DNA from 2 places in the Streptomyces sp. Ag82_O1-12 genome. Region 1 is predicted to be linked to the other one. Evidence: riboswitches for the same ligand, from Rfam matches in the RefSeq annotation. Region 1 holds a riboswitch; the other holds the start of a gene.
The links. Region 1 has a riboswitch for glycine ahead of gcvP (aminomethyl-transferring glycine dehydrogenase). Riboswitches for the same ligand answer to the same signal wherever they lie in the genome.
Positions count from the first base shown of each region.

Region 2: it holds a riboswitch for glycine, as region 1 does, so the genes downstream of both, gcvT (glycine cleavage system aminomethyltransferase GcvT) here and gcvP (aminomethyl-transferring glycine dehydrogenase) in region 1, are expected to answer to the same signal.

Region 1 is NZ_FXUW01000001.1:1,291,827-1,295,224, reverse strand. Features, by position in the region: gene QOL88_RS06005 (DNA polymerase IV) at 1-614, shown strand, start outside; gene QOL88_RS06000 (PRC-barrel domain-containing protein) at 533-907, opposite strand; glycine riboswitch at 1,021-1,116, shown strand; gene gcvP (aminomethyl-transferring glycine dehydrogenase) at 1,292-3,398, shown strand, end outside.
Region 2 is NZ_FXUW01000001.1:6,000,933-6,004,330, forward strand. Features, by position in the region: gene glyA (serine hydroxymethyltransferase) at 1-561, opposite strand, end outside; gene gcvH (glycine cleavage system protein GcvH) at 570-947, opposite strand; gene gcvT (glycine cleavage system aminomethyltransferase GcvT) at 1,051-2,172, opposite strand; glycine riboswitch at 2,248-2,367, opposite strand; glycine riboswitch at 2,368-2,467, opposite strand; gene QOL88_RS27640 (AAA family ATPase) at 2,690-3,358, shown strand.

The sequences.
Region 1 (3,398 bases):
GGGCCGGGCTGTCGGGGCGGACGATCGTGCTGAAGGTGCGGCGCTACGACTTCTCGACGCTCACCCGGTCCGAGACGCTGCGCGGGCCCACGGACGATCCCGCGGTGATCCGCGAGGCGGCGGCCAGACTGCTGGACTCGGTCGATACGACCGGTGGGGTGCGGCTCCTCGGTGTGGGGGTCAGCGGACTCGCCGACTACACGCAGGAGGACCTGTTCGCCCAGGCGGCGGGGGAGCGGGCGGTCGCGGAGGGCCCGGTCGAGGAGCACGCCGTGGCGGCGGCCGAGGAGCAGCCGTCGCTCGCCGAGCGGCGGTGGCCCGCCGGGCACGACGTGCGGCACGCCGAGTTCGGGCACGGGTGGGTGCAGGGCAGCGGCCTCGGGCGGGTCACCGTACGGTTCGAGACGCCCCACTCGGAGCCCGGCCGGGTGCGGACGTTCCGGGTCGACGATCCGGACCTGGAGGCGGCGGATCCGTTGCCGTTGGTGTTACGGGGGCCGGATGGGGGAGGCGGCGTGCCCGGGGCGGTGTCTCAGGCCGTCTCATCGGTGCCCGCGAGCTTGCCGAAGTCGTGGTCCGGCAGCGGGGGCGGGGCGGCGACGTCGAGACCGTAGTGGTGGTAGAGCTGCAGTTCCTGCTCGGGGGAGAGGTGGCGGCCCACGCCGAAGTCAGGGGCGTCCTTGATCAGGGCGCGTTCGAAGGGGACGTGGAGGGCGCCCTCGATCAGTTCGCTGGGCTCCAGGGGGACGAAGGCGTCCCTGCTGAACAGGCCGGTCCGTATGGCCGCCCACTCCGGTTCGCCGGTGGCGTCGTCGAGGTAGACCTCGTCGATCGTGCCGATCCTGGTCCCGTTGCGGTCGAACGCCTTGCGGCCGATCAGGTTGCGCGGATCGATGTCGGTTCGCACGGGCCCTCCACATGGTCGCACCTCATCCGTAAACACTACAAAACGGTACAAGTAGGGATGCGGCCACTCGAAGGTTCGTGCGTTGACCTCGCTGGTACGCTGGCAGCGGCTGTTGACCCCGTGCGGGAGAGTCCTCCGGACACCATCGGAGGCGCCGAAGGAGCAAATCCTCCCCGGAATCTCTCAGGCTCACGTACCGCACGGACGAGGTCACTCTGGAAAGCAGGGCGGGTGTCGACGGCTTCCGCTCTCACCGACGGTGAAAGCCGGACGTCTTCGGGCGATCCGGTGAAGCTCTCAGGTTGAGATGACAGAGGGGGAGGCCGTCCGGGTACCCGTGCCGTGGTGCCCCTCGCAGGTCGTGTCGACCAGGAGGCCTCCGTAATGACCGCCCACCGCATTCCGCTCTCCGAGCTCGAAGAGGCAGTCCCCTTCGAGCAGCGCCACATCGGCCCCGACCACGAGGCCTGCGCCAAGATGCTCGCCCAGGTCGGCTACGGCTCGCTCGACGAGCTCACGGCCGCCGCGGTCCCCGCCGTGATCAAGAGCGCCGAGGCACTGGACCTCCCGGGGGCCCGCAGCGAGGCCGAGGTGATCGCCGAGCTGCGCTCCCTCGCCGACCGCAACCAGGTCCTCGGTTCCATGATCGGCCTCGGCTACCACGGCACGTTCACGCCGCCGGTCATCATGCGCAACGTCATGGAGAACCCGTCCTGGTACACGGCCTACACGCCGTACCAGCCGGAGATCTCGCAGGGCCGGCTCGAGGCGCTGCTCAACTTCCAGACCATGGTCGCCGAACTGACCGGACTGCCGACCTCGGGCGCCTCCCTGCTCGACGAGGGCACCGCGGCCGCCGAGGCCATGGCGCTGTCGCGGCGCCTGGGCAAGAACAAGAAGGGCCTGTTCCTGGTCGACGCGGACACGCTGCCGCAGACCATCGCCGTGATCCGGACCCGCGCCGAGCCGACCGGCGTCGAGATCGTCGTCGCCGACCTCAGCGAGGGCATCCCCGCCGAGATCGCCGAGCGCGAGATCAACGGCGTGCTGCTCCAGTACCCGGGCGCCTCCGGTGTCGTGCGGGACCTCAAGCCGGTCATCGACCGGGCGCACGAGCTCGGCGCGCTCGTGACCGTCGCCGCCGATCTGCTGGCGCTGACGCTGCTGAAGTCGCCCGGCGAGCTCGGGGCGGACATCGCCGTCGGCACGACGCAGCGCTTCGGCGTCCCCATGGGCTTCGGCGGACCGCACGCCGGTTACATGGCGGTCCAGGACAAGATGGCGCGCAGCCTGCCCGGGCGGCTCGTCGGCGTGTCCGTGGACGCCGACGGCAACAAGGCCTACCGGCTGGCGCTGCAGACGCGTGAGCAGCACATCCGCCGTGAGAAGGCGACCAGCAACATCTGCACCGCGCAGGTGCTGCTGGCCGTCATGGCCGGCATGTACGCCGTCTACCACGGCCCGGAGGGCCTGAAGGGCATCGCGCGGCGCACCCACCGGTACGCCACGGTCCTGGCCGCCGGCCTCGCGGGCGGCGGCGTCGAGATCGTGCACGGGGCGTACTTCGACACCCTGACCGCGCGGGTCCAGGGCCGGGCCGCCGAGGTCGTGGCCGCCGCCCGGGACAACGGGGTCAACCTGCGGCACGTCGACGCCGACCACGTCTCGATCGCCTGCGACGAGACCACCACGCGCGCCCAGCTGCGTGCCGTCTGGGCCGCCTTCGGTGTCGACGGCGTCGTCGAGGCGCTGGACGCGGCCACCGAGGACGGGCTTCCGGCCGCGCTGCTGCGGACCGACGACTACCTGGCGCACCCGGTCTTCCACCAGCACCGCTCCGAGACCGCCATGCTGCGCTACCTGCGCAAGCTGGCCGACCGCGACTACGCGCTCGACCGCGGCATGATCCCGCTGGGCTCCTGCACCATGAAGCTCAACGCGACCACCGAGATGGAGCCGATCACCTGGCCCGAGTTCGGGCAGCTGCACCCCTTCGCGCCCGCCGAGCAGGCCGGGGGCTACCTCACCCTCATCCACGAGCTGGAGGACCGGCTCGCCGAGGTCACCGGCTACGACAAGGTCTCCCTCCAGCCGAACGCCGGGTCGCAGGGCGAGCTGGCCGGTCTGCTCGCCGTCCGCGGGTACCACCGGGCCAACGGGGACGAGCAGCGCACCGTCTGTCTGATCCCGTCGTCCGCGCACGGCACCAACGCCGCCAGCGCCGTGATGGCCGGCATGAAGGTCGTCGTCGTGAAGACCGCCGAGGACGGCGAGATCGACGTCGAGGACCTGCGGGCCAAGATCGAGCAGTACCGCGACCAGCTGGCCGTGCTCATGATCACGTACCCGTCCACGCACGGTGTGTTCGAGGAGCACGTCGCCGACATCTGCGCGCAGGTGCACGAGGCGGGCGGGCAGGTCTACGTCGACGGGGCCAACCTCAACGCGCTCGTCGGGCTCGCCAAGCCGGGGCACTTCGGCGGCGACGTCT
Region 2 (3,398 bases), 4.7 Mb from region 1:
GCGGAACGCGGCGAAGTCCATCTGCCGCGGGTAGGCCGACCAGCCGGCGACGATCAGCTTCGGCTTGGACTCCTTGGCCAGCCGCTCGACCTCGGCCATGTCCACCCGGCCGTCCTCGCCCACGTGGTAGGCGACGACGTCGTAGAGCTTGCCGGAGAAGTTGATCTTCATGCCGTGGGTCAGGTGCCCGCCGTGCGCGAGGTTCAGACCCATGATGGTGTCGCCCGGCTTGAGCAGCGCGAACATCGCGGCGGCGTTGGCCTGGGCGCCCGAGTGCGGCTGGACGTTGGCGTGCTCGGCGCCGAACAGTTCCTTGACGCGGTCGATCGCGATCTGCTCGACCACGTCGACGTGCTCGCAGCCGCCGTAGTAGCGGCGGCCGGGGTAGCCCTCGGCGTACTTGTTGGTGAGGACCGAGCCTTGCGCCTCCATGACCGCGACCGGAGCGAAGTTCTCCGAGGCGATCATCTCCAGCGTGGACTGCTGGCGGTGCAGCTCGGCGTCGACCGCGGCGGCGACCGCCGGGTCGAGCTCGTGCAGGGGTGTGTTCAGGACGGACATACGACTCCTCAGCCCGCGGAGAACGCGGTGTACTCGTCGGCGGAGAGCAGGTCGCCCGGCTCGTCCGTGACCCGCACCTTGAACAGCCAGCCGCCCTCGAAGGGGGCCGAGTTCACCAGCGCCGGGTCGTTCACGACGTCCTCGTTGACCTCGGTGATCTCACCGGAGACGGGGGAGTACAGGTCGGACACCGACTTGGTCGACTCCAGCTCGCCGCAGGTCTCGCCGGCGGACACGGAGTCACCCACCTCGGGAAGCTGGACGAACACGACATCGCCGAGCGCGTTGGCCGCGTGCTCCGTGATGCCGACCGTCGAGACGCCGTCCTCGGCGGCCGACAGCCACTCGTGCTCCTTGCTGTAGCGCAGCTCTTTGGGGTTGCTCATGGCCTGGATTCTCCTGTACGCGCGGGAGTGCTGTGAAAGGGGGGACTGCTGGTGAGCTGGGACGACGGGCACGGGGTCGCTGCCGCGGCCCTTCGGCCAGTGTCTACTTCTGGCGCTTGTAGAACGGCAGCGCCACGACCTCGTACGGCTCGTGACTGCCCCGGATGTCCACACCCACGCCGCTCGTGCCGGGCGCGGCGTGCGCGGGGTCGACGTACGCGATCGCGATCGGCTTGCCGAGGGTGGGGGAGGGGGCGCCGGAGGTGACCTCGCCGATCACCTCGCCGCCGGCGACGACGGCGTACCCGGCGCGCGGGACCCGGCGGCCCTCGGCGATCAGGCCGACCAGGACCCGCGGCGGATTCTGCTCGGCGCGGGCGGCGGCCTCGCGCAGGGCCTCGCGGCCCACGAAGTCGCCCTCCTTCTCGAACTTCACCACCCGGCCGAGCCCGGCGTCGAAGGGCGTGAGGGAGGTCGTCAGCTCGTGCCCGTACAGCGGCATGCCCGCCTCCAGGCGCAGCGTGTCGCGGCAGGACAGCCCGCACGGGACGAGGCCGGCGCCCTCGCCGGCCTTGGTCAGGGCCTGCCACAGCTCGACGGCGTGCTCGGGCTTCACGAAGAGCTCGAAGCCGTCCTCGCCGGTGTAGCCGGTCCGGGCGATCAGGGCCGGGACGCCCGCGACCGTGCCGGGCAGCCCGGCGTAGTACTTCAGGCCGTCGAGGTCGGCGTCCGTGAGGGACTTGAGGATGCCGGGGGACTCCGGGCCCTGCACGGCGATCAGCGCGTAGGCGTCCCGGTCGTCGCGCACCTCGGCGTCGAAGCCGGCGGCGCGCTCGGTCAGCGCGTCCAGCACCACCTGGGCGTTGGAGGCGTTGGCGACGACCATGTACTCGGTCTCGCCCAGCCGGTAGACGATCAGGTCGTCCAGGATGCCGCCGTCGGCCCGGCAGATCATGGTGTAGCGGGCCCGGCCCGGCTTCACGCCGCCGATGTTGCCCACCAGGGCGAAGTCCAGCAGCGCGGCGGCCTGCGGCCCGGTGACGGTGATCTCGCCCATGTGGGAGAGGTCGAAGAGGCCGGCCTTCGTGCGCACGGCGAGGTGCTCGTCGCGCTCGGAGCCGTAGCGCAGGGGCATGTCCCAGCCGGCGAAGTCGGTCATCGTCGCGCCGAGCGAACGATGCAGGGCATCGAGCGCGGTGTGACGGAGTTCTCCTGTACTGCTCACGGTCGGTCGTCTCCCAAGGCAAATGGGGGTCCCTCCCGCGCGGGCGAAGCCGAGCGTGGGGGAGGGCGAGGTCGTTCCTCCCCATCTGTCATCGGAACCTGAGAGGTTCGCCATGACCGCACGGGTCCATGGCTTGCACCTTGGGTGGAGCCGCGTCCCGTCGAGGACAGGAGGCGGCCCGCTTTTCAGATGTGCCTCGCCCGCGCGGTAACGGGGCCTGAGAGATTCAAGGGAGGGACTTGCTCCTTCGGCGCCCCAGCTCTTGCGGTGCTGGGAACTCTCCCGCGCGGATTCAAACGGCCGGTATGCAGTTGGCGCGCACATCATTGCACGCATCCTTCCGGCGCGGCAGGGGGACCTTTCACAGGGAGTGCACGAGTCCCGCGCGCCGGGCACAGCGACCTGTAGCAGCCCTGTTGCAGGACGAGAACGTAAATGAGAGGCCTGCCGCATTACCTTCTCTTTACACTCGGCGGGGATGGGACTCCGTACCTGGCCCCAGGGGAGGACGATCACGGTGAACAGGACCACCGCGTACGCGACGACGGGCATCGCGCTGCCCGAGCAGCCGGCCGCCGCTCCGGTCCGGGCGGTCCGCGCCCCGGCGCCGGCGCCGGTCGTCCGCGACCTGCGCGACCGTCCCGGGGGCGGCCCGCACGCGCTGCTGTTCGGCCCCCGCGACCTCGTCGTGGTCACGGGCCTGCCCGGCAGCGGCAAGTCCACGCTGATGCGGCGCACCGTCCCGGGCCGGCGCATCGACTCCCAGGACACCCGCGACCGCTGGGAGCGCCGCATGCCGCGCGCCCTGCCGTACGCGCTCTACCGCCCGCTCGTCCGCCTCGCCCACTACGCCGGGCTGCGCCGCGCCCTGCGCACCGGGGAGGCCGTCGTCGTGCACGACTGCGGCGCCCAGGCCTGGGTCCGCCGCTGGCTCGCCCGCGAGGCCCGCCGCCGGGGCGGCACGCTCCACCTGCTCCTCCTCGACGTCACGCCCGAGCAGGCCCTGGCCGGTCAGCGCGACCGCGGCCGCGGCGTCTCGCGCTACGCGTTCCTGCGCCACCGCGTGGCCGGCAACCGTCTCCTGCGCGCGGTGGAGCGCGGCGACCTCCCCGCCGGCTGCGGCTCGGCCGTCCTCGCCGACCGGGACACGGCGAACACCCTGCACAGAATCGGCTTCACGGGCTGAGCCCGCGCCGTCGTACACCGGTCCTGTTCCCGATGCCCCC